One region of the Serratia marcescens subsp. marcescens ATCC 13880 genome, then DNA from elsewhere that is predicted to be linked to it. Evidence: predicted binding sites of a transcription regulator. Region 1 holds the regulator's gene; each other region holds the start of a gene.

The links. The regulator CRP, encoded in region 1, controls carbon source genes, mostly activating them, when cyclic AMP is high. The targets are predictions, from matches to a motif close to ATGTGANNNNNNTCACAT.
Positions count from the first base shown of each region.
Region 2: J0F90_RS15950 (sugar transporter) is a predicted target of CRP. The motif match lies at 6,396-6,413, and genes of this name have one in related genera.
Region 3: glpT (glycerol-3-phosphate transporter) is a predicted target of CRP. The motif match lies at 1,909-1,926, and genes of this name have one in related genera.

Region 1 covers NZ_CP071238.1:4,735,351-4,745,982, reverse strand. Annotated here, with positions in the region: gene J0F90_RS22755 (YccS/YhfK family putative transporter) at 1-1,520, opposite strand, end outside; gene crp (cAMP-activated global transcriptional regulator CRP) at 1,571-2,203, opposite strand; gene J0F90_RS22745 (OsmC family protein) at 2,586-2,993, shown strand; gene J0F90_RS22740 (phosphoribulokinase) at 3,032-3,901, opposite strand; gene J0F90_RS22735 (YheU family protein) at 4,053-4,286, opposite strand; gene J0F90_RS22730 (hydrolase) at 4,283-5,263, opposite strand; gene J0F90_RS22725 (LysE family translocator) at 5,382-5,984, shown strand; gene J0F90_RS22720 (PhzF family phenazine biosynthesis protein) at 5,996-6,778, shown strand; gene tauA (taurine ABC transporter substrate-binding protein) at 6,893-7,888, shown strand; gene tauB (taurine ABC transporter ATP-binding subunit) at 7,898-8,665, shown strand; gene tauC (taurine ABC transporter permease TauC) at 8,662-9,498, shown strand; gene tauD (taurine dioxygenase) at 9,495-10,343, shown strand; gene J0F90_RS22695 (ABC transporter ATP-binding protein) at 10,347-10,632, opposite strand, start outside.
Region 2 covers NZ_CP071238.1:3,328,788-3,339,419, forward strand. Annotated here, with positions in the region: gene J0F90_RS15925 (NAD(P)H-dependent flavin oxidoreductase) at 1-486, opposite strand, end outside; gene J0F90_RS15930 (MFS transporter) at 583-2,193, opposite strand; gene J0F90_RS15935 (DoxX family protein) at 2,186-2,611, opposite strand; gene J0F90_RS15940 (alpha/beta fold hydrolase) at 2,621-3,451, opposite strand; gene J0F90_RS15945 (MFS transporter) at 3,594-4,988, opposite strand; gene J0F90_RS15950 (sugar transporter) at 5,144-6,334, opposite strand; gene J0F90_RS15955 (aspartyl/asparaginyl beta-hydroxylase domain-containing protein) at 6,596-7,282, shown strand; gene J0F90_RS15960 (aromatic alcohol reductase) at 7,300-8,247, opposite strand; gene J0F90_RS15965 (winged helix-turn-helix transcriptional regulator) at 8,334-8,756, shown strand; gene J0F90_RS15970 (ABC transporter ATP-binding protein) at 8,787-9,503, opposite strand; gene J0F90_RS15975 (ABC transporter ATP-binding protein) at 9,500-10,375, opposite strand; gene livM (high-affinity branched-chain amino acid ABC transporter permease LivM) at 10,372-10,632, opposite strand, start outside.
Region 3 covers NZ_CP071238.1:190,324-200,955, reverse strand. Annotated here, with positions in the region: gene glpB (glycerol-3-phosphate dehydrogenase subunit GlpB) at 1-151, opposite strand, end outside; gene glpA (anaerobic glycerol-3-phosphate dehydrogenase subunit A) at 141-1,790, opposite strand; gene glpT (glycerol-3-phosphate transporter) at 2,155-3,510, shown strand; gene glpQ (glycerophosphodiester phosphodiesterase) at 3,593-4,672, shown strand; gene yigL (sugar/pyridoxal phosphate phosphatase YigL) at 4,716-5,513, opposite strand; gene pldB (lysophospholipase L2) at 5,518-6,561, opposite strand; gene rhtB (homoserine/homoserine lactone efflux protein) at 6,710-7,330, shown strand; gene rhtC (threonine export protein RhtC) at 7,378-7,998, opposite strand; gene recQ (ATP-dependent DNA helicase RecQ) at 8,011-9,843, opposite strand; gene pldA (phospholipase A) at 9,887-10,632, opposite strand, start outside.

The DNA.
Region 1 (10,632 bases):
CACTGCGGCCACAGCCAAATGGTGCCGCCGAACGCCAGCACGCAGCCTATCAGCGTATCGATCAGGCGCGGTACCAGAAAATGCGAGCCGTTCAGCGCCAGCAGCTGCAGGGTGTAAACCGCCGTGACCGTAAAGCCAATCACCGACAGCCCGTAGTTCTTGCGCGAAACCAGGTAGGCCAGCAGGGTGATCACCAGCATGATGCTCAGCGTTTCTCCCTCCGGCAGCTGCAGCTGCAGCAGCCCGGCCGCCAGCAACAGTCCGGCAATCGTGCCCAGCGCACGGTGCTGAATACGCACCCGGGTGGCGTTATACCCGTTTTGGCTCACCAGCATGATGGTGAGCAGGATCCAGTATGGCTTCGGCAGGTTGAAGACCGCACCCAGGCTGCTGCCGACCGCCAGCGTCACCCCCAGCCGCGCGGCGTTGCGCAGGGCGGTGGATTTGAACGACAGATAGCTGGCCAGCGCCGGCCAAAACGGCAGGCGGTGCTGGCCGGGCATCAGGTCGCGGCGGTACAGCGGATGCTGGGTGCGCAGCAGGCGGGCGATGCGGCTGAAGTGGTAATAACAAAACTGGCCGACCGGGTTATCGGGATGCTGCGCCGCCATTTTTTCCAGCGCCGCCAGTTCGTGGCTCATGGAGAAGCGCTTCGAATGCTGATGGTAGAGGATATCGTGCGCCACCACGCGCAGCCGGCCGGCGATCACCAGTGCATTGCGGCGAATGATCGCTTCGGCCTGGCTCTGCTCCACCAGTTTTTGCACTTCCTCCGGCAAATGCAGGCTGACGGTGATGTGCTCCTGCAGATCCATCGCCACCTGAAAGGCGCGCTGCAGGCGCTTTTGTTCGAGGTTGTTGGCGTGCGGCAGGAAATTGAGCTGTTGGTACAAAAGGCTGATCAGATCCATCACCTTTTGCTGGCGCACCAGCAGCGGCGGCAGCGCGGTTTGCGGATCGGTGTGCTGGGTCAGAAGTGAGTATTTGGCTTCGAAATAGTCCGCCAGCTCCAGGTAGAGCTGGCTCAGCGTCTCGCGCATCGGCTGCTCTTTCCACAGCTTGAACCAGAACCAGGTGAATAAGCCGTACCAGACGGTGCCGATCGCGTACAGCAGCGGCGCCTGCCAGAGAGGCACCGTGCCGGCCGTGCTGAGAGCGAAAATGGCGGCCACCAGCGCCGCCGGCAATAGCCGGGCGTGCAGCGGGCTGATTTCACCGGTGACGCCGAGCAGCAGCGCCAGGCCCAGCATCAGCGCCGGCAGCGGTACGTGCCACAGCAGCGCCTGTTGCAACAGCACGCTGCTGAAGGCGAACAGCGAGCCGCCGACGATCAGCCGTTTAAAGAAGCGCTTATGCGGCGTGTCCAGACCGGCGATATTGCAGCAGGCGGGCACCAGAGAGAACATCAGGCCGAGCTGCAGCTGGCCTATCAGCAGGCCGAACAGCACCGGCAGGCACAACACCAGCGTTTGTCGCAGTGCGTAGTTGATTTCCGGGTGGTAGATCAGGCGGCGCCACATGGCAGAGAGCAGATAAAAAAACGGCGCAGATTGCGCCGTTTCTTCGGAGATTAACGGGTGCCGTAGACGACAATGGTTTTGCCGTGGGCGGAAATCAGGTTTTGATCTTCCAGCATTTTCAGAATACGGCCAACGGTTTCACGCGAGCAGCCGACGATCTGGCCGATCTCCTGACGGGTGATCTTGATCTGCATGCCGTCCGGGTGAGTCATGGCGTCGGGTTGCTTCGCCAGATTCAGCAGGGTTTGCGCGATGCGGCCGGTCACGTCCAGGAAGGCGAGGTTGCCCACTTTTTCGGAGGTGACCTGCAGGCGGCTCGCCATTTGGGCGGACAGACGCATCAGGATGTCCGGGTTCACCTGGATCAGTTGGCGGAATTTCTTGTAGGAAATTTCGGCCACTTCACAGGCGGTTTTCGCGCGAACCCAGGCGCTGCGCTCCTGGCCTTCTTCGAACAATCCGAGCTCGCCGATGAAATCCCCCTGGTTGAGGTAGGACAGGATCATCTCTTTACCTTCTTCATCCTTGATCAGCACCGCGACGGAGCCTTTCACGATGTAGTAAAGCGTTTCGGCCTTTTCACCTTGGTGAATCAGCGTACTCTTCGATGGATATTTGTGGATATGGCAATGAGACAGGAACCATTCGAGAGTAGGGTCTGTTTGCGGTTTGCCGAGAACCATTCGCTGTTATCCTCTGTTGTTATCGCTGCCTTGTGTCACAGGGGTCAGAGTTCCCTGTAAAACCCGCCTGTAGCCGCAGTCATGAGCGAGGGCTACCGGCAAGTTTTGAGGCGTGTCATAAAAATACGCTGTCGCTCTAGCATATTAACTTGCCGTAAGCGCTGCAAGCTACATTCTGTTAACATACCGGTAAAGGAGCCTTTCTCTGGGCGTTTCCCTGAAATACAGTGTCCCGGAAAGATTTATTGCGGCTCTGTTTGTAGCACAGAGTAAGGCGGGTGTCTCGTGTTGTCTCGCTTCAGCATGATTAGCATCAGGTTACGTTGCCTGTTTCTATGCGAAAGCGTACTCTGATTTTAAGAAATCAACCGGAGTGACCAGAATGCAGGCAAGAGTTAAATGGGTGGAAGGGTTAACGTTTTTGGGTGAATCGGCCTCCGGCCATCAGGTGCTGATGGACGGCAACGCCGGTGATAAAGCGCCCAGCCCGATGGAGATGGTGCTGATGTCGGTGGGCGGCTGCAGCGCGATCGACGTGGTCTCCATCCTGCAAAAAGGGCGCAACGACGTGCGCGACTGCGAGGTGAAGCTGACCTCCGAGCGCCGCGAAGAAGCCCCGCGCTTGTTCACCCATATCAACCTGCACTTCATCGTTACCGGCCAGGATCTGACCGACAAAATCGTCGAGCGAGCGGTGAACCTGTCGGCGGAGAAGTACTGCTCGGTGGCGCTGATGCTCAACAAGGCCGCCACGGTGACCCACAGCTTCGAGATCCGCCAGCCGGCGTAATCGAGACGGAGCGCGGCTCGGCGCCGCGCTCAACGCGCTTATTCGATTTTCTTGCCTTCCAGCAGCCGCTGCACCAGCGGCGCCATGATCAGCTCCATCGCCAGCCCCATTTTGCCGCCCGGCACCACTAACGTATTGATGTGCGAGATAAACGAGCCCTGCAGCATCGCCAGCAAGTAGGGGAAGTCGATCTGGTCCAGGCCGCGGAAGTGGATCACCACGAAGCTTTCATCCAGTGAGGGAATGGCCTTGGCGGCGAACGGGTTGGAGGTGTCCACCGTCGGCACGCGCTGGAAGTTGATGTGGGTGCGCGAGAATTGCGGCGTAATGTAGTTGATGTAGTCTTCCATCGAGCGCACCACCGAATCCATCACCGCTTCGCGGGAGTGGCCGCGTTCGCCGGTATCGCGGATCAGCTTCTGGATCCACTCCAGGTTGACGATCGGCACCACGCCGACCAGCAGATCGACGTGTTTGGCCACGTCATGGTGCTCGGTGACCACGCCGCCGTGCAGCCCCTCGTAGAACAGCACGTCGGTCGGCGCCGGCAGCGGCTCCCACGGGGTGAAGGTGCCCGGCACCTGATTGTAGGGCACCGCTTCGTCGTAGGTGTGCAGGTACTTGCGCGAACGGCCGGTGCCGTTTTTGCCGTACTCGATAAAGCTCTGCTGCAGCAGGCCGAAGTCGTTGGCCTCGGGGCCGAAATAGCTGATGTGTCTGCCCAGATCGCGCGCCTTGCGGATCGCCGCGTCCATTTCCGGCCGGGTATAGCGGTGGAAGCTGTCGCCCTCCAGCTCGGCGGCGCGAATGTTGAGCTGCTGGAAGATTTTGCGGAACGCCACGCTGGTGGTGGTGGTGCCGGCGCCGCTGGAACCGGTCACCGCGATAACGGGATGTTTGGCAGACATGGTGGTTGTCACTCCGTGTTGAATGCGCCGGCGTCAGGGGATTATTGTGGCTCTTGTTGACGCTCTCTATGTCAGGAAAAAATGGCGCGCGCTGGTTTGCAATGTCCCATTGTTACCTGATTTTTTCCGTCAGTCATAGAACCGGGCGCCACTAAATTTCTTCCTGCCCGGCGCGGAACTGGCCGCGCGGCATGATGTTGACGCTCTCGTGCAGTTCCGACCACACCAGCACCACTTCGCCGTTTTTCAGCTGGCGGCGCACGTCCTCCACCTTCTGCTCCAGCGATCGTTCGTGCTCACCGTAATCGGTGCCTTCGCGCAGCACAAAGGATTCGATCAGGCTGTTCAGGGTGTCGGTTGCCAGTTCTTGCCAGGGAATAATCACGTCGGAATGTCCAGATAAGGGGAAAGCCAGGCCGGAATGCGATGCTCCAGCCACATGTGCGGTTTTTTCAGCGTGCCGCCGACGAAGCCGACGTGGCCGCCGAACTCAGTCAGCTGATATTCGATATTGCGCGGCAGGCCGGCGACGTCGGGGATCACCTCAGGGGTCATGAAAGGGTCGTCCTGCGCATGGATGATCAGCAGCGGCGTCTGGATGGACGGCAACAGCGGCAGGGCGCTGCAGCGGCGATAATAGTCGGTGGCGTCGCTGAAGCCGTGAATGCGCGAGGTGATGGCATCGTCGAACTCGCGGATGCGCCGCAAACCGTTCAGCTGTGATAGCTTGAGCGGCAGGGTGTCCGGATAGTGCAACAGCTTGCGGGTGGCGTTTTGTTTCAGCTGCCCCAGCAGGTAGCGCTGATAAACGCGGGAGAAGCCTTGCTCCATGCGGTAGGCGCAGGGTTCCAGCATCAGCGGCGCCGAGACCACCACCGCCGCCTGCAGCAGGCTGTCGGCGCCTTGCTGCGCCAGATAGCAGGCCAGCATGTTGCCGCCGAGCGAAACGCCTACCGCCGCGGTTGGCACTTCGCCGTAGCGGTCGCGCAGCCAGCGCAGAAAGAAGCGCGCGTCTTCGGTTTCGCCGGAGTGATAGATGCGCTGTTTGCGGTTGGGCACGCCGCTGCAGCCGCGAAAGTGCATCACCACGCCCAGCCAGCCGCGATCGCGCCAGGCGTTGAGCAGGCCATGCGCGTAGGGGCTGTAGAAGCTGCCCTCCAGGCCGTGGAACAGCACCGCGCGCGGTTTGTCGCGCGCCTGCGCCGGATCCTCGCTCCAGGCGAGATCGACGAAATCGCCGTCGGGCAATTCCAGCCGTTGCCAATGCGGTTTCAATAACACGCGGCGGCGCACCAGCCGCGGCAACAGCGTTTGCAGGTGCGGGTTACTGGCCCCGGTCAGAGGGCGAAAGGTGTTAGGCATAGGCTGAGTAAAATGTTGTGGGCGGCTATTGTGAGATCCCTAGCGCACTGTTAGCTTCAATACCAAGAATTAACAATGATACTGCAAAAAAGCGCCTTGGGTGAGGAGCACCCGTGCCATGGAACCGAGTTTATTCCTTTCGATGCTGGGCTTCCTGTGGGTCGCGGCCATCACGCCTGGCCCCAATAATCTGCTGCTGACCACCTCCGGCGCTAACTTCGGCTTTATGCGATCGCTGTGGCTGATGGTCGGCATCATGCTCGGCATGCAAAGCATTTTGCTGCTGGTGGCGTTCGGCGTCGGCAGCCTGATCCTGATCTACCCGTCGCTGCACCTGATCCTGAAAATCCTCGGCAGTTTGTACCTGCTGTGGCTGGCGTGGAAAGTCGCCACCGCCGCCTATGAAAAGCTGGAAACCGACGTGGCGCCGCCGCAGCCGGTGCGGCTGTATCAGGGCTGGCTGCTGCAGTTCCTCAACCCGAAAGCCTGGCTGATGGCGCTGGGCGCGGTGGCGAGCTTCAGCCTGGCGGGCGATAAGTACAACGGTTCCATAGCGGCGATCGCGCTGGGCATTGTGGCGGTGAACATCGTCGCCGGCATTATCTGGCTGGCGTTCGGCACCCTGATCGGCCGCCTGCTGCGCAGCAAAAAGGCCTGGGTTATCTTCAACGTTTCCATGGGGCTGCTGACGGCAGCCTGCGTATTACTGATTTGGCATTAAGGAGCGGAACGATGGCGGAAAACTATTATCACGTGGTCGCCTTTACCGGCGAAGGGTTGCGCGGCAACCCGGCCGGGGTTTGTCTGCTGACGCAGCCGCTGCCGGCGGAGCGGCTGCAGGCGATCGCCAACGAGATCGGCCTGCCGGAAACCAGCTTTGTCTGGGATGACGGCGACATGACCGCCATCCGCTGGTTTACTCCGGAACGCGAGGTCGACCTTTGCGGCCACGGCACCCTGGCGGCGGCGCATGTGATGTTCAGCGCGGTTAACCCGGCGCTGCGAGATATTCGCTTCCGTTCGGCCGGCGGCGAGCTGCTCGTCAAGCGCGATGCGCAGGACGGGGAGCGGCTGGTACTTGATTTCCCCGCCCGGCCGCCGCAGAAAGTCGCCGAACCGGCAGGCCTCGCGGCGCTGTTGGGCGTGCAGCCGCAGGAAGTGTGGCAGGCGAAAGCGCTGCTGGTGGTGCTTGAACATGAGGCGCAGGTGCGCGCGCTGCGGCCGGACATTCCCGCGTTGATCGCGCTGGCCGGGCGTGCGGTCATCGTCACCGCGCTCGGTGACACCGTGGACTTCGTTTCGCGCTATTTCACGCTCGACGGCGGTGAGGATCCGGTCACCGGCTCCGCGCACTGCACGTTGATGCCTTACTGGACGGCGCGTCTCGGCCGCCATCGGTTGCACGCCCGGCAGATTTCGGCGCGCGGCGGCGAGCTGTTCTGCGAACTGCAAGGGGACCGCACGCTGCTGGGCGGCTACGCTCACGTGTTCTTGCGCGGGACGATCGCGCTGTGATCCGCTTTAATATTACCTAAGGTAATAAAGAAGACTTTTTTATTCTTTTATCGCCCGTCATCGCTCAGATAAAACTGTCAGCAACTGAACAGATTTTTATCAACGGAGCGCAACATGGCGGGCAAACTCTTTTCTTTACGTAACGCGGCGCTGCTGGCGTTGTCGCTCAGCGCGGCCAGCGCCTACGCGGTGGACGTGACCGTGGCGTACCAGACGTCGGCGGAGCCGGCCAAGGTGGCGCAGGCGGAAAACAGCTTCGCCAAACAGTCCGGCGCGACCGTCGACTGGCGTAAGTTCGACAGCGGTTCCAGCGTGCTGCGCGCGCTGGCCTCCGGCGACGTGCAGATCGGCAATATCGGCTCCAGCCCGCTGGCGGTGGCCGCCAGCCAAAAACTCCCCATCGAAGTGTTCCTCATCGCCTCGCAGCTCGGCAGCTCCGAAGCGCTGGTGGTGAAAAATGACATCAAAAGCCCGCAGGATCTGATCGGCAAGCGCATTGCGGTGCCGTTTATTTCCACCACCCATTACAGCCTGCTGGCCTCGCTCAAACATTGGGGCATCAAGCCTGAACAGGTGAAGATCCTCAATCTGCAGCCGCCGGCCATCGCCGCCGCCTGGCAGCGCGGCGACATCGACGGCGCTTATGTCTGGGCGCCAGTGGTCAACGAACTGGCCAAACAGGGCAAGGTGCTGACCGACTCCGCGCAGGTGGGCGAATGGGGTTCACCGACGCTGGACGTGTGGGTGGTGCGCAAAGACTTCGCCGAGAAACATCCCGACGTAGTGACCGCCTTTGCCGCCAGCGCCCTGCAGGCGCAAAAGGCCTACCTGGCGGCGCCGGAACAGTGGCTGAAAGATCCGAGCCATCTCAGCACGCTGGCGCGCCTGAGCGGCGTACCGGAAGCGCAGGTGCCGGAACTGGTTAAGGGGAACCGTTATCTGCCGGTGGCCGATCAGGTTGCCCAACTCGGCCAGCCGGTGGACAAGGCAATCCGCGATACCGCCGAATTCCTCAAGCAGCAGGGCAAGATCCCGCAGGTCGACAGCGACTACAGCGCTTACGTCACCGACCGTTTTGTGAAACAGGTGCAGGCTGCGCCGCAGTCGTAAGGAAGCAGGATGCTAAACGTCAATCATCTTTCAGCAGAGTATCAGGGGCGGCCCGCGCTGCGTGACGTGTCGTTCCAGATCGCCGCCGGGCAACTGGTGGTGGTGCTCGGCCCATCGGGCTGCGGCAAGACCACGCTGCTGAATTTGATCGCCGGGTTTATCGAGCCTTCAGCTGGCAGCATCACGCTGGATGGAACGCCCGTTCACGGCCCGGGGGCCGAACGGGGCGTGGTGTTCCAGCATGAGGGCTTACTGCCGTGGCGCAACGTGGTGGACAACGTCGAGTTCGGCCTGCAACTGGCCGGCATCGGCAAGGCGCAGCGCCGCCAGGTGGCGGAGCAGATGCTGCAGCGCGTGGGGCTGGCGGGCTATGAACAGCACTTCATCTGGCAGCTTTCCGGCGGCATGCGCCAACGCGTCGGCATTGCCCGCGCCCTGGCCGCCGATCCGCGTCTGCTGTTGCTGGATGAGCCATTCGGCGCGCTCGACGCGTTCACGCGCGAGCAAATGCAGGAGCTGCTGCTGACCATCTGGCGTGATACCGGCAAGCAGGTACTGCTGATCACCCACGATATCGAAGAGGCGGTGTTCCTCGCCAGCGAGCTGCTGCTGCTGTCGCCGGGGCCGGGGCAGGTGGTGGAGCGGCTGTCGCTGAACTTCGGCCAGCGCTATGCCGACGGCGAAGCCTGCCGCGCCATCAAGTCCGATCCTGAATTTATCGCGCAGCGCGAATACGTGCTGGGCAAAGTTTTCCAACAGCGCGAGGCCTTGCTATGAGCCTGCATTCCACTATGAAGGCCGCGGCCCAGCCGCAGGGCAAAGCGGCGCGCCGTTTCAGCGTGCCGCGCAACGTTTGGTTGAGCGGCGCCACGCTGTTGACGGTGCTGGCGGTGTGGTGGGGCGTGACGGCGCTGCAGCTGATCAGCCCGCTGTTTTTGCCGGCGCCGCAGCAGGTGCTGCACCAACTGATCACCATTGCCAGCCCGCAAGGCTTTATGGACGCCACGCTATGGCAGCATCTGGCGGCCAGCCTGGGGCGCATTTTGGTGGCGCTGCTGGCGGCGGTGATTATCGGCATTCCGGTGGGCATCGCCATGGGACTGAACGACACGGTGCGCGGCATCCTCGATCCGCTGATTGAGATCTATCGCCCGGTGCCGCCGCTGGCCTATCTGCCGCTGATGGTGATTTGGTTCGGCATCGGCGAGACCTCGAAAATCTTGCTGATTTATCTGGCGATCTTCGCGCCGGTGACGCTGTCCGCCGTGGCCGGCGTGCGCAGCGTGGCGCAGGTGCGGGTGCGCGCCGCCCGCGCGTTGGGCGCCACGCGCTGGCAGGTGCTGCGCTTCGTGGTGCTGCCGAGCGCGCTGCCGGAGATCCTGACCGGCATCCGCATCGGGCTGGGCGTCGGCTGGTCGACGCTGGTGGCCGCCGAACTTATCGCCGCCACGCGCGGCCTGGGATTTATGGTGCAATCCGCCGGTGAGTTTTTGGCGACCGACGTAGTGTTGGCCGGCATCGGCGTGATTGCGGTGATTGCATTTGGGTTGGAGCTGGGGCTGCGCGCCCTGCAGCGCCGATTGACCCCGTGGCATGGAGTACAGCAATGAACGAACGTCTGAATATCACCCCGCTGGGGCCTTACATCGGGGCGTTGGTGGAAAATGTCGAGTTGGCCCGGCCGTTGGGCGACGGTCAGTTTGAACAGCTCTATCATGCGCTGTTGAAGCATCAGGTGCTGTTCTTCCGCAATCAGCCGATCACGCCGCTGCAGCAGCGCGATCTGGCCGGCCGTTTCGGCGATCTGCATATCCATCCGGTCTATCCGCACGCCACCGACGTGGAAGAGATCATCGTGCTCGATACCCACGACGACAACCCGCCGGACAACGACAACTGGCACACCGACGTGACCTTTATCGAGAACCCGCCGCTGGGAGCGATCCTGGCGGCCAAGAGGCTGCCTGCCACCGGCGGCGATACGCTGTGGGCCAGCGGCATCGCCGCCTATGAGGCGCTGTCGGCGCCGTTCAGAACGCTGCTCGCGGGGCTGCGCGCGGAGCATGACTTCACCAAGTCGTTCCCGGAGCACAAGCATCGCGGCAGTGAAGAGGAGCATCAGCGCTGGCAACTGGCGGTGCAGAAAAACCCGCCGCTGCTGCATCCGGTGGTGCGTACCCATCCGGTCACCGGCCGGCAGGCGCTGTTCGTCAATGAAGGGTTCACCACGCGGATCGTCGATCTGGCGCCGAAGGAGAGCGACGCTTTGCTGAACTTCCTGTTTGCTCACATCACCAAACCGGAGTTTCAGGTGCGCTGGCGATGGCAGGAAAATGACGTGGCGATCTGGGATAACCGCGTGACGCAGCACTACGCCAACGCGGATTATCTGCCGCAGCGGCGCATCATGCACCGCGCGACCATTCTGGGGGATAGGCCTTTTTACAAAGCCTGAAGCTTAGGCGTCGAACGCCTGCGTTAACTGTTCCAGCTGTTCCTGCGCCTCCAGCCAGGTCATTTCTGTCTCTTCCAGCGCGGATTTGGCCTGGCTTTGCTTTTGCAGGCGGTCGGTCAGTTCGGCCTTGCGGCTGATGTCGTACAGCGCGGGATCCGCCAACTGCTCTTCCACCGCCGCCAGCTCGGCGCCCAGTTTTTCCATCTGCTGTTCCAGCTTGGCGATCTGCTTGCGCAGCGGTTGGGTTTGCGTACGGAACTCCGCCTCGCGGCGTTTTTGATCCTTGCGC
Region 2 (10,632 bases), 1.4 Mb from region 1:
GCGGGCTTCCGCCACCGTGGTGGCGGTGCCGATCACCCGCGAGCCGGCCTTCTTGAACTGTGTGACCGTGGCGCGCGGCAGCACGCCGAAGGTGAAGCTGACCACCGGCGGCGCAGCCTCCAGCAGGGCCGCGATCTGGTCGCGGTTGTTTTCGGCGAATTGGGTGGGGATCGGCGGCTCGCTCAGCCCCAGCGCTTCGCGGAACGGCCGCAGCAGGTGCTGGGCGCGCTTGAGCTCGGCGAGATCCGGGTGCTGCTCATCGAGCAGAAACAGATTGATGTTGAACGGCGCGGCGGTCTGCGCGCGGATCTGCTGCACGCGCTCGAGGATCACCGCCGGGGAAAACAGCGCCGCCGCGCATGATCCCAGCGCCCCGGCGTTGCTCACCGCCACCGCCAACGCCGGCGGCGACGCGCCGTTCATCGGCCCCTGAACGATCGGATAGCGCAGCCCAAGTTCGCGGGCAAAAGCAGAAGGTGCCGTCATCAATATGTCTCCCTGTGCTGACTACATTCGTCTTACGGCGGCCGCGCCGCCGAACCGACCAAAAGCATAGCACCTTCTCACCGCCTGGCCGTGCAGTTAATGCTTCACCTGACGCCGGTCGAGCGACAGGAAGTGATGCACCACCGGTTTCTCAGGGCCGATATGGAAGCGCAGCGCCTCCTGCTGCAGATCGGCGTCGGCGTGCGACACCCGTTGGTGCTGCCGCAGATGCTCCGCCCAGGATTCCACCAGGAACCACTCCATGATGCATTCCGGATCGCCGGTGTGCTCGGTGATGCCCCAGGCGTAAGCGCCATCGCGGCGACGCGCCCGCTCCAGCATCAGCAGCGTACGCAAGAACTGCGGCCGATCCTGCTCGCGAATGCGGTACTCCACCTGAATCATCACCGGGCCGCGATCGTTCTCGACCGGCGTGTTGACCAACGGCTCCGGCCAATGGTTCGACGGCTGCAGATCGGCCTCGCCGGTCGGCAGGCGCAGGCGGTGGAACAGCAGCCCCGCCGCCAACAGGCCGACGCCGCCGACCAGCAGCGTGGCGGCCACGCCCAGCTCCTGCGCCACCAGCCCCCACAGCAGGCTGCCCGCCGCCATCGCGCCGTTGAACACCATCAGGTAAATGGCCAGGCCGCGGCCTCGCACCCAGTTGGGCAGCACGCCCTGCGCCGCGCCGTTGAGCGTGGTCAGCGCGATAATCCAGCCGGCGCCCAGCACCAGCAGCAGCACCACCGCCAGCCACTGCGGCGGCGCCAGCGACAGGGCCGCCATTACCGCCGCCGTCAGCACCGCCGCCAACAACACCAACCCGTCGGCATTCAGCCGCTGGCGCAGGCGCGGCAGCGCAATCGCCCCGAGGATCGCCCCGGCGCCCACCGCCCCCAGCAGAACGCCGTAGAAACCGGCGCTGCCGCCCAGCATGCGGCGCGCCACCAGCGGCAGCAGCGCCCAGACCGAGCTGGAGAAGGCGAAGAACACCGCCGCCCGCAGCAGCACCACGTGCAGCTCGCGGCTGGAACGGGCATAGCGCAGCCCGGCGCGGAAGGCGCCGAAAAAGTGCTCCGACAGGCCGCTGTCCTCGGCCTTCGGCCGCTTCCACCACAGCAGCGCCGCGATCACCAGCACATAGCTCATCACGTCCGCGCCGTAGGCCGCGCCGGCGCCGAAGCTGGCCAGCAGCAGACCGCCGGCCGCCGGGCCGATGGAACGGGCGATGTTGATGCCCAGCGAGTTCAGCGCCACGGCGTTTTTCAGCTCGGCGCGCGGCACCAGCTCCGGCACGATCGCCTGCCAGGTCGGCCCCATCAGCGCCGCGCCGATGCCGCCGACGAACGTCAGCGCCAGCAAATATTCCACCGTCAGCGAACCGGTCTGCGACAGCACCAGCAGGCTGCCGCTCACGCAGGCCAGCAGAATTTGCACGAAGATCAGAAAGCGCCGCCGATCGAGAATGTCCGACAGCACCCCGGCCGGGATCGCCAGCAGGAACACCGGCAGCGTGGCGGCGGTTTGCATCAGCGCCACCGCCGAAGGGTTGCTCGACAGGTCGGTGATCAGCCACGAGCTGGCGACGTCGCGCATAAAACTGCCGACGTTGCCGAGCACCGTGGCGCCCCACAGCACCGCAAATAATGGAATTTTCAGCGGCGCGAAGCCGCCCGCCGTCGCCTTGTTTTCCGTCTGTTCAGCCATCCGTTCGCTCCTTCAAATCGTTAAATGCCACCAGCAACAGCGCGCCGGCCAGCCCGAGGTGTTCAAAAAATCCGTTCATCATCTGGCCGCGCTCCGCCCCGTCGAACTGCCAGAACGGATTGGCCATCAGCGTCGCCATCAGGGTAAAACCGGCCAGCGCCAACGCGCCGAGCCAGCGATAAAAGCCGCTCAGGATCAGCGCCGACGCGGCCAGTTCGAGCAGCGTCACCAGCACGGCGAACAGTGCCGCCGGCTGCAGGCCGAAGTGGGTCATTTCGGCAATCGCGCCCTCAACGTTCAACGCCTTGACCAGCCCGCCCTGAATATAGGCGGCGCAAATGGCGAGCAGCAGCAGCCAGCGCACCGCGGGCGCATGCAGCCGCTGTGCGCAGCGGGCGGCGATAGCAGTCAGGTTCATCGTGCCCCCTTAAAACGGCGAATTTTGGATGAAGGCCAGCAGATCGGCGTTGAAGCGATCGGGATCGACCTGCGCCAAACCGTGAGAACCGCCAGCGTAAACATTCAGCTCCGCCTGTTGCATAAGCTTAGCGGCTTTCAGCGCCGAGGCGCCGATCGGCACGATCTGATCGGCGTCGCCGTGCACCAGCAGCGTCGGCTTGTCGATCGCCAGCAGGTCGGCGGTGTAATCCACTTCGGAGAACGCGCGCACACACTCGTACTGCCCTTTCACGCCGCCCTGCATGCCCATCAGCCAGAAGTGGTCGATCAGCCCCGCATTGCTCTCCACCTCGTCGCAGTGGAGGCCATAGAATGGCACCGCCAAATCTTTGAAGAACTGCGAGCGGTTGCCCGCCACGCCGCTGCGAATACCGTCGAAGGCCGCCATCGGCGTACCCTCAGGGTTGACCGGCGTTTGCAGCATCAGCGGCGGTACGGCGCCGACCAGTACCACCTTCGCCACCCGATCGCTGCCGTGACGGCCGATGTAGCGCGCCACTTCGCCGCCGCCGGTGGAATGGCCGACCAGGATCAGATCGCGCAGATCCAGCGTTTCGATCAGCAGGGCCAGATCGTCAGCGTATTGATTGATGTCGTTGCCGTGCCAGGTTTGATCGGAACGGCCGTGGCCGCGGCGATCGTGGGCGATCACGCGGAATCCGCTCTGGCCGAAAAACAGCAGCTGGTTGTCCCAGGCGTCGGCGGACAGCGGCCAACCGTGGGAGAACAGGATCGGCTGGCCGCGGCCCCAATCCTTATAGAAAATGCGTGCGCCATCGGGCGCGGTAAGGGTGCTCATGACGTGTTCCCCGCTCGGTATCGAATTGGATTTTGTACGGGTTAACAGTACGGCAGGCGTAAAGGCAGTGATAACGGAATAATTTTCGCATGATCGCGAGTTTTTTTGCTGAAGAAGCCGGCGTCGCCGCCGGCGCAAAACGTCAGATGTTTTCCAGATCGATACCGCGCGTTTTTGGGCCGAACAGCCCGATCACCAGCATCACGATCAGCATGCTGGCGACGATAAACGCGATCACCCCCAGCGAACCGCCGTACTGCAAGATAATGCCGATGATGATGCTGCTGAATACCGTCGACAGGCGGCTGAAGGAGTAGCAGAAACCGACGGCGCGGGCGCGGATATGGGTCGGGAAGATCTCGGATTGATACGAGTGGTAGCTGTAGGTCAGCCAGGCGTTGGACCAGGTGATGAAGAAACCGCACAGGATCAGCCACAGTGGGTTGTTCTGCAGTGCGAACAGCGAGCCGAAGATCACCGTCACCAGGCAGGACAACACGATCTGCCACTTGTTCTCCATCTTGTCGGCGTAGAAGCTGCACAGCAGCGAGCCAAGCGGGTAGGCCAGCGTGATGAAGAAAGCGTACAGCAGGCTGTGGGTGACCGAAGCGCCCTTGCCCGACAGCAGCGCCGGCAACCAGTTGCCGAAGCCGAAGAAGCCGATGGCCTGAAAGAAATTCATCACTACCAGCATCAGCGTGCGATCGCGATATTGCGGCGCCCAGATGTCGCGAAAGCGGCCGCGCAGCGGCGCTCCCTCGGCATCGTCAACCGGGCGCGACGGGAAGTCCGCGGCCGCCACGCCGCAGCGCCGTTCCATGTCCCGCATCACCTGCCGGGCCTGCGCATAGCGCCGCTGTTGCACCAGCCAGCGCGGCGACTCCGGCAGCCCCTTGCGCACCAGCCAGATCACCAGCGAAGCCAGCGCGCCGGCGATCACCACATAGCGCCAGCCGCTCAGGCCCCAAATCGTCTGCGGCACCAGCCACCAGGACATCAGCGCCACCGCCGGCACCGACAGAAACTGCACGAAGAACGCGAAGGCGAAAGCCCGGGTACGCAGATGCGCGGGCACCCACTCCGTCAGGTAGGTATCGATGGTCACCAACTCGATGCCGAGCCCGACGCCCACCAGAAAACGCAGAAAGATCACCCATTCCGCCTGCTGTTGAAACGCCAACAGCAGCGAGAAGGCGCCATACCAGATCAGAGCGAACATAAAGGTGGCGCGCCGGCCGAAGCGATCGGCGTACGGGCTCAGCAGGCTGGCGCCGACGAACAGGCCGAGAAAGGTGGCGGAGGCGAAGGCCGCCTGATCCGACACGCCGAAGACGCCCTGCGCGCCGGTGTGGAAAATGCCGTCGGCGATAAGGCCGGTGCTGATATAGCCGGTCTGGAACAGATCGTAGAGTTCGAAAAAGCCGCCCAGCGACAGCAGAATGATAAAGCGCCACAGGCCGGCCGACGCGGGCAAGGCGTCGATTCTGGCCGCCAAATCCCGCGCATGGATCGGCGACGCCGCTACAGAGTCACTCACCGTTAACCTCGCATTAACATTTTTGATGACTTTCTATGCTAGCGAAGCGGCGTCGGAGTTAAATTTTTAATTAGCAGACTATGAAAAAAAGTTAAGCATAAAACGCTGCAGCAGCCTGTTTTATAGCAGGAAAATGCAGCGCGGGATGCCGCAGGTTAACGGCTGTGGTGCTGCTGCAGCCGTTCGCTGCGGTAGACGCTCAACAGGCACCAGCCGAGGGCGATCAGCGCCAGCGGCGCGGCGACGAAGCCGATGTTGCCCATGCCCAGATGCAGACTCACCTGGTTGCCCAGCAGCGCGCCGCTGCCGATGCCGAAGTTGTACAGGCCGGAGAAAATCGCCATCGCCACGTCGGTAGCGTCCGGCGCCAGGCTCAGCACTTTGGCCTGCATCGACAGGCCGATCGCCATGATCGCCATCCCCCAGAAGATGCACAGCACCGTCAGGTGGCTTTCGCTGCCGGCCGCCGGTAACAGCAGCAGCAGGCTCAAGGCCAGCAGCGTGATGGCGCCGATGAAGAAGCCGGAAGGAAACCGCTCGCTGTAGCGGCTGAACAGCAGGCTGCCGACGATGCCGGCGGCGCCGAACAGCAGCAGCATCAGCGTGGTGAAGTTCTCCGACAGCCCGGCCACGGTCTGGATAAACGGCTCGATGTAGCTGTAGGCGGTGAAGTGCGCCGTCACCACAATGATGGTCAGCATGTACAGCGCCACCAGCGCCGGGCGTTTGAACAGCAGCGGCACGCTGGCCAGCGAACCGGAGTGCTCGCTTTTCAGCACCGGCAGCAGGCGCCACAGCAGCACCAGCGCCAGCGTGGCGCACACTGCGATGCCGATAAAGGTCATGCGCCAGCCGAGCAGTTGCCCGACCACCCGCCCGAGCGGCAACCCGAGCACCATCGCCAGCGCGGTGCCGCCCGCCAGCAGGCTCAGCGCCTGGGCTTTCTTGCCCGGCGGCGCCACGCGGATCGCCAGCGAGGCGGTGATCGACCAGAACACCGAGTGCGCCAGCGCCACGCCGGCGCGCGAGATAACCAGCGTGGTGAAGTTCCAGGCCACGGCGGTCAGCACGTGGCTGGCGATAAACAGCATGAACACGCCGATCAACAGTTTGCGGCGCTCAATTTTGCTGGTCAGCAGCATGCACGCCAGCGAGGCGGCGGCGACGATCCAGGCGTAAATGGTGATGATCAGGCCGACCTGTTCGGTTTGCATCGAGAAGCTGGCGGCGATATCGCTCAGCAGACCGACCGGAATAAACTCGGTGGTGTTGAAAATAAAGGCCGAGACGGCGAGGATGACCACGCGCAACCAGGCGGTTGAGCGCGAAACGGGAGCGTGTTCCATGGTAAACAAAATCCGGACAGGTGCGGGCAAGTCGCGATATTTTAACCAACCGGCCCGCTAAATGCGATACGCGTCACACTTTAATTGTGTGGTTTTTTTCGCCGCATTTCGACACATTCGCAGACACACGGTTGCACAAATGCTGTGCTAATCTATTGAAGCGTACCAATTTTTCCTGCCGTTTCTCCCCCGGCCGTCCACGCGCCGCGCCGAAGAAGCGCGCAGTGTCCCTTTGGCGTTTCCTGAGGCGAGGTCATTATGATGTCCGCGATTTATGATTGGTCCGTACTTGCCCTGCGCAATGTTTACGATCGCCGCATCCAGGGCCAGCCGGTGCTCGACAGCGCAGCCCTCTTCCCCGACGCCGAACGCTTCACCGCCCAATGGCGGCAGATCCGCGAAGAGGCGCTGACGGTCGCCCACGATCTGCACAATATCCCGCGCTTTCACGAGATCATGAGCCAGCAGGCGTCCATCTCCGCCAACGACGCGCGCGACTGGCGCATGTTCATCATGAAGGCCTATGGCCAGCCCATCCCCCGCAACCTGGCGCGCTGTCCGACGCTGGCGGCGCTGATCGCCTCCTCGCCGGACGTGCTGTCCGCGTCGCTCTCCTTCCTGGCGCCCGGCAAACAGGTGCCGCCCCATCGCGGTCCGTTCCGCGGCATTCTGCGCGGCTATCTGGTGCTGGACATGCCCAAACGCGCCGACGGCGCGCCGGCGGCGGTGCTGAAGGTGGACGGCCGCGAATACCGGCTGCGCGAGGGGGAGTTCATGCTCTGGGACGATACCTTCGAGCACGAGGTATGGAACGACAGCCCGCAGGTGCGCACCGTGCTGCTGCTGGACATTCGCCGCCGCGACATGCCCGGCGGGCTGCGGCTGCTCTCCAGCGCCATCATCGCGCTGGTGCGGCTGAACGTGCGCTGGATGCAGCGCCAGTTCTGACTGCGGCGCTCAGGCGATTAACCGTCCTGAGGGATCGGCCATTGCTGCGCCAGCCACTGTTCGGCGGTGGTGGTGGCTATGCCCTGGCGCGCATTGAAGGTTTTCGCCTTATCCCACGCCACGCCGTCGGGCCGGGCGAAAGCCAGCCGGTATTTGGCGCCGACGTCACGCGGATGGTTCCGCACATCTTCCCGCAGCCGCTCTTTGTCCAACAGGATCCTGTTGACCTCCACGCCCCAGCGCGCCTGCATGACATCGGCAAGCTCGCGGTAGGTCAGCGTGTCGCCGGCGATATAGACCACCTGGTTGCGAAACGCGGGCCGATGGAAAAAAATCGCGGCCGTCAGCCGGCCAATGTCCTCGGGGGTGGTCAGCGTCACCGCGTAGCGCCAGTCGCCCAGCGCGCGCACCGTTTTGGTTGCCGCGTCCACCACGCCAAAGCCGGGGTCAAACAGGTAGCTGGTGAAAATGCCCGTGGAAACAATCACCCACTCCGTCGCACGCTGCGCACGCAGCAGGTGACGCACCTCGAGCTGTTCATCCCACACCTGTTGCCCGCTGCCTTTGCCGACAACATCGTAGTCCACGCCGAACTGCCACGGGAAGTAGCGCGCCACGCCCGCTTGCAAGACGGCCTGGGTGATCTTTATCTGCGTGCCCGCCCCGCCGACAAAGCCGCTGCAGTTGATCACCGCGTCGAAGGAACGGAATAGCGCACTCAGCGCCTCCACGCCGTTTTGCTGCAGATCGCCTTCCACCACGGCGATGCCGAGCCGCGCCAGCGCATCCCGCCGCGCCCGGAGCGGGCCGCTGACGGCGCGGGCGGCCTCCGGCCGGAGCAGCACGCTGATTTTTAAAGATGGGTATAACCGAGCCTGCCGGCTCATCGCACGCAATACCGGCAGCCCCAGTTCACCGGCGCCGAGTATGAGCACGGTATTGATGGATGGATTTGTGGATTTCATTCTTGCCTCCTGTCTTGACACTGCGTCATCCTGACAGCTGACAAAAACGGGTTCAATTAGGTACACGCGTGATACCGGAGAGGAATATGACGAGCGATCGGGAAGCGCTGCTGCAATTTTCGCAGGCGTTCTGTGAAGCATTGAGCAACGACGATGAAGGGCTGAAGCGCGAGATCCTCGCGCATGCGGGCAACCGTTGGTCGCTGGGGGTATTGCATATCCTGGGCACCCACGGGCCGCTGCGCCACGGCGAAATAAGCCGCCAATTAGCGGGCGTGACGCAGAGAATGCTGACGCGGACACTGCGCCATCTCGAGCGGGATGGGTTGATATCGCGCTGCGATTATCAGGAAAAACTGCCCCGCGTGGTTTACACCATCACCGACGCGGGGGAAGAGATGCTGCTCAACATGCTGCCGCTCTGGTCGTGGATTATCGCCTCCGCCGACGCCTTCAGAGCGGCCCGCTCGCACTACGATGATCAAGAGCGAAGCGCCATCGAGGGATAAACGCGGGCATCCTTGCCCGTGAGGCGGCGTTCAGCCGCCGCCCAGATAGGCCTTTCTCACCTCCGGATCGTTCAACAGCTCCTGGCCGCTGCCGGTGAGGCGGATCTGGCCGTTGACCATCACATAGCCGCGATCGGACAGTTTCAACGCGTGGTTGGCGTTCTGCTCCACCAGAAACAGCGTCATGCCGCTACGGGTCAGCTCGCGCAGCACCCCGAAGATCTGCCGCACCACGATCGGCGCCAGCCCCAGGCTCGGCTCGTCCAACAGCAGCAGCTTCGGCCGGCTCATCAGCGCGCGGGCGATCGCCAGCATCTGCTGCTCGCCGCCGGACATGGTCATCGCCCGCTGGTTGCGCCGCTCCTTGAGGCGCGGAAACAGCTCGAACATGCGCGGCAAATCCTCCTCCAGGTAGCGATTGCCGACGGTGATGGTGCCCATCAACAGGTTCTCCTCCACGCTCATGTCCGGAAAGATGCGCCGCCCCTCCGGCGCCTGCGCGATGCCGCTGCTGGCAACAAAGTGCGTGGAGCGGCGGCTTATGTCCTCGCCGCCAAACAGGATCTGCCCGCCGGCGATGCGCGGCTGGCCGAAGATCGACATCAACAGCGTGGACTTGCCCGCGCCGTTGGCGCCGATCAGCGCCACCGTCTCCCCGGCGTTCACCTGCAGCGACACCTGGCGCAGCGCCTGGATCGGCCCGTAAAACACATCCACTTCGCGAAATTCCAACATCGCTTCGCTCATCCCGCCAGCTCCTCTTCGTCCGCGCCCAGGTAGGCGGCGATCACCGCCTCGTTGTGCTGGATCTCTTGCGGCGTGCCGCGGGCGATCACATCGCCGTGATCGAGCACGATCACCCGATCGGAGATCTCCATTACCATGCCCATGTCATGCTCGATCAGCAGCACCGTGATGCCGTGATGCTGGCGCAGGAAGCGGATGATGCGGCTCAGCGCGGCCGTCTCCACCGGGTTCAGCCCGGCGGCCGGTTCGTCGAGGCAGATCATCTCCGGCGCGGTGCACATGGCGCGCGCGATCTCCAGCCGCCGCTGCTGGCCGTAGGACATCTCCCCCGCCAGCCGGTTGGCGCAGTCCGCCAGATCCACCACCTCCAACCAATAGAAGGCGTGATCGAGCGCGGCGCTTTCCGCCCGGCGGTAGCCCGGCGTATTCAGCACCCCGGCGATCAGGTTGCGGTTGCTCTGCATGTGCTGCGCCACCAGCAGGTTCTCCACCACCGACATTTCGCGGAACAGGCGGATATTCTGGAAGGTGCGCGCCAGCCCGGCGCGGTTGACCAGGTGGGTGCCGCCGAACATCTTGTAATAGAGGCGCGAACCGAGCCGCTTCGGGCGTATCCAGTCGCCGGCGCGGAACTTCTGCCCCAGCACCTGGATCACGTCGGTCGGCCGCTTGTGGGTATTGAGCAGGATCGCGCCGCCGCTGGCGCGGTAAAAGCCGGTCAGGCAATTGAACACCGTGGTCTTGCCGGCGCCGTTGGGGCCGATCAGGGCGGTGATGGAACCGCGCTCCACCTCCAGATTGACGTCGTTCAGCGCCTTGATGCCGCCAAAGCGCATCATCAGGTGTTCCACCCGCAAAATGGCGTCGCTCATGGCGCCACCCCCTTGCGTTCGGCGAAGCTGGATCGGCTGATGCGCACCAGCCCGCGCGGCCGCCAGATCATCATCGCCACCATCAGCACGCCAAACAGCAGCACCCGGTATTCGGCGAAGCTGCGCAGCAGCTCCGGCGCCACCGTCAGCACGAAGGCCGCCAGCACCACGCCGAGGGTGGAGCCCATGCCGCCCAGCACCACGATCGCCAGGATCAGGGCCGACTCGAAGAAGGTGAACGAAGTCGGGTTGACGAA
Region 3 (10,632 bases), 570 kb from region 1:
ATCTCGCCAGCAGATCGAGCGAGCCGGAGGAGAAGTAGAGCGCGCTCTGGCCAGAACTGACCACCGCACAGCGTTTGCCCAGTTCGGCCACGGCAATGGCGCAGCTCAGGCCCGCCAGGCCGCCGCCAATCACCACTACGTCAAATCGCATCATCCGCCTCCTGCTCTTTGTCTGCCTGGGCCTCAAGCCCGCATAATCCCTGGTAAACCCAACTGGTAAATTCACTCTCGCGCAGCGCGTCGCCCCAGGCGATCGGCCGCACGCCTTTCCAGCGTTCGTTGAGGAACTGCGACAGCTGCGCGATGGATTGCTGCGGCGTGCTGACCTTGAAGCGCGTCAGCAGTCCGGCGGCGCGGCAGGCGCAGAGTTCCCCCTGGCAGGTGCCCATGCCGACGCGGGTGCGGCGACGCAGATCCACCAGGTTATTGACGGTCAGCGAATTGACCGCATAGCGCACTTCCCCGGCGGTCACCGCCTCGCATTCGCACACCAGGCTGGTGTCGAGCCGATCGGCCGCCGGCACCTGGCTGGCGCGATCGCCGTGCCGGTAGATCGCCGAGCCGCGAATGCTGGCGGGCAGTGAGACCACGCTGCGCGCCGTTTCCTCCGCCGACTGGCGGGATCCGGGCAACGCGTCCTGCGCGGTGGTGCACGGGCGGTTTACGCCAAGCTTTTCGCACACCTTGTCGGTGGCCCACTCCGCCATCAGACGATAGGTCATCAGCTTGCCGCCGGTGATGGTGATAAACCCTTCCAGCCCGTCGCGGCTGGCGTGATCGAGCAGCACGATGCCGCGGCTGACGTTGCGCCCGCTGGGATCGTCGTCGCTGGCCACCAGCGGCCGCACCCCGGCATAGGCGCGCAGAATGCGGGTCTGCGCCAGGGTGGGCGCCAGCAGCGCCCCTTCGCGGATCAGAATGTCCACCTCCTGCGGCGTCACCAGCATGTTATCGATTTGGTCGTAGTCGATATGGGTCGAGGTGGTGCCGATCAGCGAGATGGTGTCGCCCGGCACCAGGATGTCGGCGTCCGCCGGTTTGCGGCAACGGTTGATCACCATATTGTTGATGCGGTGACCGAGGATCAGCAGCGCCCCCTTGGCTGGGAACATGCGGATGCGCAAATCGGCGTATTCGGCGATCTGCTGGCCCCAGATGCCGGCGGCGTTGACCACCACCGGTGCGTGCAGCTCATAGCGCCGCTGATTCTGATGGTCGTAAACGCGCACGCCCGTCACCCGGTCGCCGCTGCGCAGCAGCCCCACCACCTGGTGGTAAGTCAGGATCTGCGCGCCGTGTTCGCGCGCGTCCAGCATGTTGGCGGCGGTCAGCCGGAAAGGATCGACGGTGCCGTCCGGCACCCGCACCGCGCCGATCAGCACCGGGTTAGCCGCCGGCTCCAGCCGCAGCGCCAGCTGCGGGTCGATCGCTTCGGCGTCGATATCGGCCTGGCGACAGGCGGCGATAAACTGTTGCTGATAGTCCAGCGAGTCTTGCGGCAGGGTGATGAACAGCCCATCGGTGCGTTCGATACAGTGATGCGCAATGCGTTTCAGGATGCGGTTTTCTTCGATGCACTCGCGCGCCGACTCGCCGTCGGTCACCGCATAGCGCGCGCCGCTGTGCAATAAACCGTGGTTGCGGCCGGTGGCGCCGGTAGCGATGTCGTGGCGCTCCAGCAAAATGCATCGCAGGCCGCGCCGCGCACAGTCGCGGGCAATGCCTGCGCCGGTGGCGCCGCCGCCGATGATGATCACATCCGTTTCGCCGCCGTCAAAATAGCTGCTCATGTCGCTCCCTCAGGATCGGTAGTTATGAGCCTATTGAGCCACGGTTATTGGGGTCTTTGTTTGATAAGGAACAATAACGAACATAAAACGAAATAAAAATGACCACAAAAAACCATCAATGTGATCATAATCACGATTTTTGGACGTTTTTCTATTTCATAACGTTAACGAATCGCTCAAAATCCGCCGTGGTTTCATGAAAGTGTAACAATTGCGCCATTCGTCACAGCGACACCAGGCGTATTTGATGACAATGGCGCTCGTTATGGAACACAAAAACACCACATTCGATATCCGCTCAATCATCAAATGAACGTAAAAGGTCATATTGATGTGATAACAGATAAAGCCATCGGAGGCGCTCATGTTGAGTATTTTTAAGCCGGCCGCACACATCGCCCGTGTGCCGAGCGATAAGGTAGATCCGCTCTACCGTAAGCTGCGCTGGCAAATTTTCCTGGGGATCTTCTTCGGTTACGCCGCCTACTATCTGGTGCGTAAGAACTTCACCCTGGCCATGCCTTACCTGATCGAACAAGGCTTCAGCCGCGGCGACCTCGGCTTCGCGCTGTCGGGCATCTCTATCGCCTACGGCTTCTCCAAATTCATCATGGGTTCGGTTTCCGACCGTTCCAACCCGCGAGTGTTCCTGCCTGCCGGCCTGATCCTGGCGGCGGCGGTGATGTTGTTCATGGGCTTCGTGCCGTGGGCCACCTCCAGCATCGCCATCATGTTCGTCCTGCTGTTCCTGTGCGGCTGGTTCCAGGGCATGGGTTGGCCGCCGTGCGGCCGCACCATGGTGCACTGGTGGTCGCAGAAAGAACGCGGCGGCATCGTCTCCATCTGGAACTGCGCCCACAACGTGGGTGGCGGCCTGCCGCCGCTGCTGTTCCTGCTGGGCATGGCCTGGTTCAACGACTGGCACGCGGCGCTGTACATGCCGGCCTTCGGCGCCATCCTGGTGGCCCTGATCGCCTTCGCCCTGATGCGCGATACCCCGCAATCCTGCGGCCTGCCGCCGATTGAAGAGTACAAAAACGACTACCCGGACGACTACAGCGAAAAAGACGAAGAAGAGCTGACCGCCAAGCAGATCTTCATGCAGTACATCCTGCCGAACAAGCTGTTGTGGTACATCGCGGTCGCCAACGTGTTCGTCTACCTGCTGCGTTACGGCATTCTGGACTGGTCGCCGACTTACCTGAAAGAAGTGAAGCACTTCGCGCTGGACAAGTCTTCCTGGGCTTACTTCCTGTACGAATACGCCGGTATCCCGGGCACCCTGCTGTGCGGCTGGATGTCGGACAAAGTGTTCAAAGGCAACCGCGGCGCCACCGGCGTGTTCTTCATGACGCTGGTGACCATCGCCACCGTGGTGTTCTGGATGAACCCGGCCGGTAACCCGACCGTAGACATGATCTGTATGCTGGTCATCGGCTTCCTGATCTACGGCCCGGTGATGCTGATCGGCCTGCACGCGCTGGAGCTGGCGCCGAAGAAAGCCGCCGGCACCGCCGCGGGCTTCACCGGCCTGTTCGGCTACCTGGGCGGCTCGGTCGCGGCCAGCGCCATCGTCGGCTACACCGTAGACTTCTTCGGTTGGGACGGCGGCTTCATGGTGATGATCGGCGGCGGCGTGCTGGCGGTTATCCTGCTGCTGCTGACCATGCTGAACGAGAAGAAACACCACGCGGAAATCGCAGCCGGCAAACGCGGCTAAGCGTCACACGACTTTTGCATGATTTAAAGGCCGCCCTGCGGCCTTTTTACTACCCTGCCCCCAACAACATGGAGAAAACGGAATGCGGACTCAAGTCAAAGCCCTGCTGACAGGGATCATTCTCGCCACCTCAATGGTCAGCGCCGCGCAGGCGGCGGACAAAGTGGTGATCGCCCACCGCGGCGCCAGCGGCTACCTGCCGGAACACACCCTGCCGGCGAAGGCGATGGCCTACGCGCAGGGCGCCGATTATCTCGAACAAGATCTGGTGATGACCAAGGACAACGAGCTGGTGGTGCTGCACGACCATTACCTCGATCGCGTCACCGACGTCGCCGAACGCTTCCCGGACCGCGCGCGTAAAGACGGCCGTTATTACGCCATCGACTTTACGCTGGCGGAGATCAAATCGCTGAAGTTCACCGAAGGCTTTGAAATCGAAAACGGCAAGAAGGTGCAGGGCTACCCTGGCCGCTTCCCGATGGGCAAATCCGACTTCCGCGTGCACACCTTCCAGGAGGAGATCGAGTTCGTGCAGGGTCTGAACCATTCGACCGGCAAGAACATCGGCATCTACCCTGAAATCAAGGCGCCGTGGTTCCACAAACAGGAAGGCAAAGACATCTCCAGCAAAGTGCTGGCGGTGCTCAAGCAGTACGGCTACACCGGCAAGAACGACAACGTCTACCTGCAGTGCTTCGACGCCAACGAGCTCAAACGCATCAAGAACGAGCTGGAGCCGAAGCTGGGCATGGATCTGAAGCTGGTGCAGCTGATCGCCTATAACGACTGGCAGGAAACCTACGAGCAGAAAGCCGACGGCAAGTGGGTGGAATACGACTACGACTGGATGTTCAAACCGGGCGCGATGAAGAAAATCGCTCAGTATGCCGACGGCATCGGGCCGGACTACCACATGCTGGTGGTGGCGGATCAATCCAAGCCGGGCCACATCGTGCTGACCGACATGGTGAAAGAAGCGCACGCCAGCAAGCTGGCGGTGCATCCGTTCACCATCCGCGCCGATGCGCTGCCGAAGTACGTGACCGACGTAAACCAGCTGTATGACGTGATTTACAACCAGGCCGGCGTCGACGGCGTGTTCACCGACTTCCCGGACAAGGGCGTGCAGTTCCTGCAGAAGCAGGGCCAGCACAAGTAATGCCAAGGGCGCCGCAAGGCGCCCTTATTATTTAAAGGTTATTTCAGAGGAACATCTTGCGCAGGTAGTGCGGCACCGCGTTATCGACGTTGGAGCCGATCACTTCCAGCTCCGGCAGCATGTCCTTCAGGCGCTGATGCGCGTCGCGCATGATGCAGCCCTTGCCGGCCATCGACAACATCTCCAGATCGTTCATGCCGTCGCCAAAAGCGATGCACTCTTGCAGCGTATAGCCGATGATCTTGGCCACTTCTTCCAGCGCATGCCCTTTCGACACGCCGCCCGCCATCACTTCCAGGCAGGTCGGGAACGAGAAGCTGACGTTGACCCGATCGCCCCAGCGCGCGTTGATGGCGTCTTCCACCTGCAGCAACCGCTCGTGATCTTCACAGGTGAAGTAAACCTTGCAGACGCCGTCAGTTTCCAGCAGGCCCGGCTCAAACAGCTGATATTTGAACACCGATTCCTGGAAGAACTCTTCCTGCTCCGGGCTTTCGCGGTTGGTAAACCAATCGTCGTTACGGTAGACGTTGGTGGTGATATCCGGATCGTCGTGCAGCATGCCGTACAGATCGCGGGCGATATCTCCGTCCAGGTTGTGGCTGAAAATCAGTTCGCCGGCGGTGTTGTGCACCCGTGCGCCGTTGGAAGTGATCATAAAGGCGCTGATCTCCAGGCTGTCGCGGATCTGCGCCACGTCGATATGGTGGCGGCCGGTAGCGAACACGAAATGCACGCCGCGCTGAGTCAGCAACTTCAGCGTTTCTTTAGCGTACGGCGACAGGGTATGGTCGGGAGACAGCAGCGTGCCATCTAAATCGGAAGCGACGACGTGATACATAGCGTTATGTTCTAACCTCTGATGGAGTTGTCGGCGGCAGCGCGCCGCCTAAGTGTTGAGCAAAGAAGCGCAGAATTGCGTTCAGTGCTTCGGCGCGCAGCGCGTCCCGCTCGAACAGGATCTCATGGCGTGCGCCGTTGATAACCCACGGGAGCCCCCCTTCGCAAGGGCGCCCCGCGTCTGACAGAGCCTGACAAAAAGCCTGGTGCGAACGGTTGTCGACTACCCGTTCTTCACCGGCCTGCAAAAGCAACAGCGGCGTGGTGATCTCCCCGGCCTGCGCGATAATCTGCCGGCCGGCGCGGATGCTCTCCCGCACCCAATGGTAGGTCGGCCCGCCCACCTGCAGCTCGGGGTAATCGGCATAATAGCGCAGGCTGCGACGGTAACGCTCGCGGCTATGGGTCAACACGTTGACCACATAGGGCAACGGACGCCACTGGCCGGTGCCCACCGCGTAATAATCGCGGATCGCCGGGCGGGTCTCCGCCCAGTCGAGAATGCGATCGGCCAGCCAACCCGGCATCGGCAACCGGATGCCGAACATCGGCGCGCAAAACGCCGCCGCGTCGAACGCCTGCGGCCGGCGCTGCAGGAACTGCGCCAGGATCGCGCCGCCCATCGAATGCGCCAGCGCGAAGCGCTGCCGATAACCGCGCGATTCGACCTCGCGCAGCCACAGCTGCTCGAAATCGTCCACGTAGTCGGCGAAGTTTACCACATGACCGCGGTGCGTATCCGCCAGTAAACGCCCGGAACGCCCCTGGCCGCGATGATCGACGATCACCACGTCGTAGCCGCAGTGGAACAGATCGTAGGCCACCTCGGGGTATTTCACATAGCTTTCGATGCGGCCGGGGCTGACCACCACCACGCGCTGATGCCGCGCGGAACTGAAGCGCACAAAGCGGATCGGCACGCCGTCCACGCCGCTGAATTCGCCTTCTTCGCGCTGCCGCCAGAAATCCAGCAGCGGCCCGGTGGCGAAGGCAGCGAACTGCGTTTCACGCGTTAACCAGTCATCGGAGCTGAGAGTGAACGAGGTCATCGAGAGCGTTTTCCCTGTGGGGCCGGCGGAAAAATGTGACCGCTGGCACAAGAAATCATACTAGCGTATTGTGATTCAATTCTTACAAAAACGGCGCCGCCTCGGCGCATTGTGGCACAAAACGACACTTTCAGGGAGCCGAAGCACCATGACCTTGGACTGGTGGTTAACCTATCTGCTGACCACGCTTATCCTGAGCCTCTCCCCCGGTTCAGGCGCCATCAATACCATGAGCACCGGCATCAGCCACGGCTATCGCGGCGCCGCCGCGTCGATCGCCGGGCTGCAGGTCGGGTTGAGCGCGCACATCGTGCTGGTGGGCATCGGCCTCGGCGCGCTGATATCGCAATCGCTGCTGGCGTTCGAGCTGCTGAAATGGCTGGGCGCCGCCTACCTGGTGTGGCTCGGCATCCAGCAATGGCGCGCCGCCGGGGCGCTGGATCTGCATGCGCTGGCGGGCAGCATGCCGCGCCGCCGTCTGTTCCGCCGCGCGGTGCTGGTCAACCTGACCAACCCGAAAAGCATCGTGTTCCTCGCCGCGCTGTTCCCGCAGTTCATCTTGCCCAATCAGCCCCAGGCTGAGCAGTATCTGGTGCTCGGCGTCACCACCGTGGTGGTGGATATTCTGGTGATGATCGGTTACGCCACCCTGGCGACGCGCATCGCCGGCTGGCTGAGAACGCCGCGCCAGATGCAGCTGCTCAACCGACTGTTCGGTTCGCTGTTCATTCTGGTGGCGGGGCTGCTGGCGACCGCCCGCAAAGCCTGACAGAAAAGGCCGGGCATCGCTGCTCGGCCTTGGGCATTTCACTGCGGTTAGCGGGTAAATATCAGATGTAACCCGAAGCCGGTAAACAGCACACCCGCCACCCCGTCTATCCACTTGGCCAACCGCTGATAGCCGCGGCGCATCGCCGGCAGCGCAAACACCACCGCCACCAGGCTGAACCAGACGAAGGTCTCGGCGACGATCAGCAAGAACAGCCCCCAGCGCGCTCCGGCGCCGACGCTGTCGCCGACGAACAGCGAGAACACGCTGCCGAAATAGATCACCGCTTTCGGGTTGGACAAATTGGTCAGGAAGCCGCGAATAAAGCTGCGCCCGGCCTTCGGCAACGCCACCTGGGCCTCCGCCGCCGGCTGCGCTTGCTGCGCCCGCGCGGAACGCAGCAGTTGCCACCCCATCCAGCACAGGTAAATGCCGCCGCCAACCATGATGATCTGATGCAACCAGGCCATCTTCTGCAGGATCAGATGCAGCCCCATCAACGCCACGCCGGCCCATACCACGATGCCGAGCGAAATGCCGACCACGCCCATCATCGCCTCGCGGCGCGAGCGGCTGGCGGCGGTTTGCGACACGAAAAAGAAGTCCGGCCCCGGGCTCATCAGCGCAATCAGATGCACCAGCGCCACGGTGAGAAACAGCATCAGCATGATATATCGCCCTCAGTCTTCGTCATTGTCGAGATGGTCGCGGATCATCGCCATAAAGGGCGCGCCGAAACGCTCCAGTTTGCGCTGGCCGACGCCGTTGACGCTCAGCAGATCGCCGGCCTTGATCGGCATCTGTTCGGCCATTTCCAGCAGCGTGGCGTCGTTGAACACCACGTAAGGCGGAATGTTTTCTTCGTCGGCGATCGATTTGCGCAGTTTGCGCAGCTTGGCGAACAGCTTGCGATCGTAATTGCCGCCGTAGGATTTCTGGTTGGCGCTGCTGCGCGACTTCAGGCTCTGAATACGCGGCACCGCCAGCTGCAGCGCCACCTCGCCGCGCAACACCGGACGCGCCGCCTCGGTCAATTGCAGCGCTGAGTGCATGGCGATGTTCTGGGTGATAAAGCCCAGGTGGATCAGCTGACGCAGCACGCTGGTCCAGTGTTCGGTGGTCTGATCGCGGCCGATGCCGTACACCGGCAGCTTGTCGTGACCGTATTCGCGAATGCGCTGGTTGTTGGAGCCGCGCAGCACTTCCACGATGTACCCGAGGCCAAAGCGCTGGCCGACGCGGTACACGCAGGACAGCGCCTTGCGCGCGTCCTCCAGCCCGTCGTAGCGCTTGGGCGGATCGAGGCAGATATCGCAGTTGCCGCAGTTCTCGTGCTTGCCTTCGCCGAAGTAGTTGAGCAACACCAGGCGGCGGCAGGTTTGCGCCTCGGCGAACGCCCCCATGGCGTTCAGCTTGTGGCGCTCGATGTCCAGCTGTTGCCCGGCGGGTTTTTCCTCCAGACAGCGGCGCAGCCAGGCCATGTCGGCCGGATCGTACAGCAGGATGGCTTCGGCCGGCAGGCCGTCGCGCCCGGCGCGGCCGGTCTCCTGATAATAGGATTCGATATTGCGCGGGATGTCGAAATGCACCACGAAGCGCACGTTGGGTTTGTTGATGCCCATGCCGAAGGCGACGGTGGCCACCACCACCTGCAGATCGTCACGCTGGAACGCTTCCTGCACCTGGGCGCGGCGCTCGTTGTCCAGCCCGGCGTGGTAGGCGCCGACGCTCAGCCCGCGGCTTTGCAGGCGCGCGGCGGTGTCTTCCACCTTGGCGCGGCTGTTGCAATAGATAATGCCGCTCTTGCCGCGCTGATCCTGCACGAAGCGCCACAGCTGATCGAGCGGTTTGAATTTTTCCACCAGCGTGTAGCGGATGTTCGGCCGGTCGAAGCTGCTGACCTGCACCAGCGGATCCTGCAGCGACAGCAGGCGCACGATATCGCCGCGCGTGGCTTCGTCGGCGGTGGCGGTCAACGCGATCACCGGCATCGCCGGGAAGCGCTGTTTCAGCTGGCCCAGCGCGCGATATTCCGGCCGGAAGTCATGGCCCCACTGCGAGATGCAGTGCGCCTCATCCACCGCCAGCATCGCCGGCGGGCAGTGATCGAGCAGGTTGAGGAAGCTTTCCATCATCAGCCGTTCCGGCGCGATGTACAGCATCTTGATGGTGCCGTTGCGGCAGCCGGCCATGACGTCCAACTGCTCCTCGCGGGTTTGCGTCGAGTTGTAGCAGGCGGCGGAAACGCCGTAGGCCAACAGTTGGTCGACCTGGTCCTTCATCAGCGAGATAAGCGGGGAAACCACCAGGGTCAGGCCGTCCATCACCAGCGCCGGGATTTGATAGCACAACGACTTGCCGCCGCCGGTCGGCATCACCACCAGGCAATCCTGCCCGCCGATCGCGGCATTGATAATCGTTTGTTGGCCCGGACGGAATTGCTGGTAGCCAAAGGTATCGCGCAATACCTGCTCGGCCAGCAACTCTCTGTTAATCACTGCTGCGGTTGACACACACTTCCCCATTTTTTCATCGGTACACACCCACCGGGTATGATTACATAATATCGTTCAGCATGACACCAACGCCCACCCGTGTCTGCCGGAAGTTGTAGTCGATCAGCGATTCGCCGTAGCCGCTGAACACCTGGGTATAGAATCGCACGTTGCGGGTGATCGGGTAGCTCCAGCCCAGTTCCGCGCCGCCGTAGCCGCTGTTCCAGTTGTAGTGGCTGTCGACGCTGAACACGCTGTCGCCCCAGGCGTAACCGACCTTCAACCGGTAGTATCCCATGTATTTGGTGATGTCCGGGTTGTCGTCGTTGCTCGAGCTCTCCGAGAAACGGAACCAGGGCTTGAGATCCACCTGCCAATTGCCGTTTTGCGCCATCAGCCGCGCATAACCGCGATTCCAGCTGCGCGACGTCGGGTCCGAGCGGCCGTTAGACTGATGGTTAACGCCGATTTCAACATCGCGCAGCGTCCAACCGGCAAAGCGGTAATCGGTCGCCCACCCCACGAACAGTTGCGGCTCGTAGTTGGTCTCGCGGAACGGCGAAGACTCGCCGCGGTTGGACAATTGCCACCAGGAGCGCTGAGTATAAGACGCGCCGAGCACCGAATTGTCGCCGGCAATGCCCCGCCACAGCGGAAACGCCAGGCTAAGCTGGTATTTCACCTCGTCCTTGCGCGCCTTGTCGGCCCAGTTGTACGTCTTGATGGCTTCTTTGTTGATATCGCTGGTGTCGGTGTACAACAGGTAATTGGGATCGTAAGGATACAGCGTGAACGGATTATCGTGCT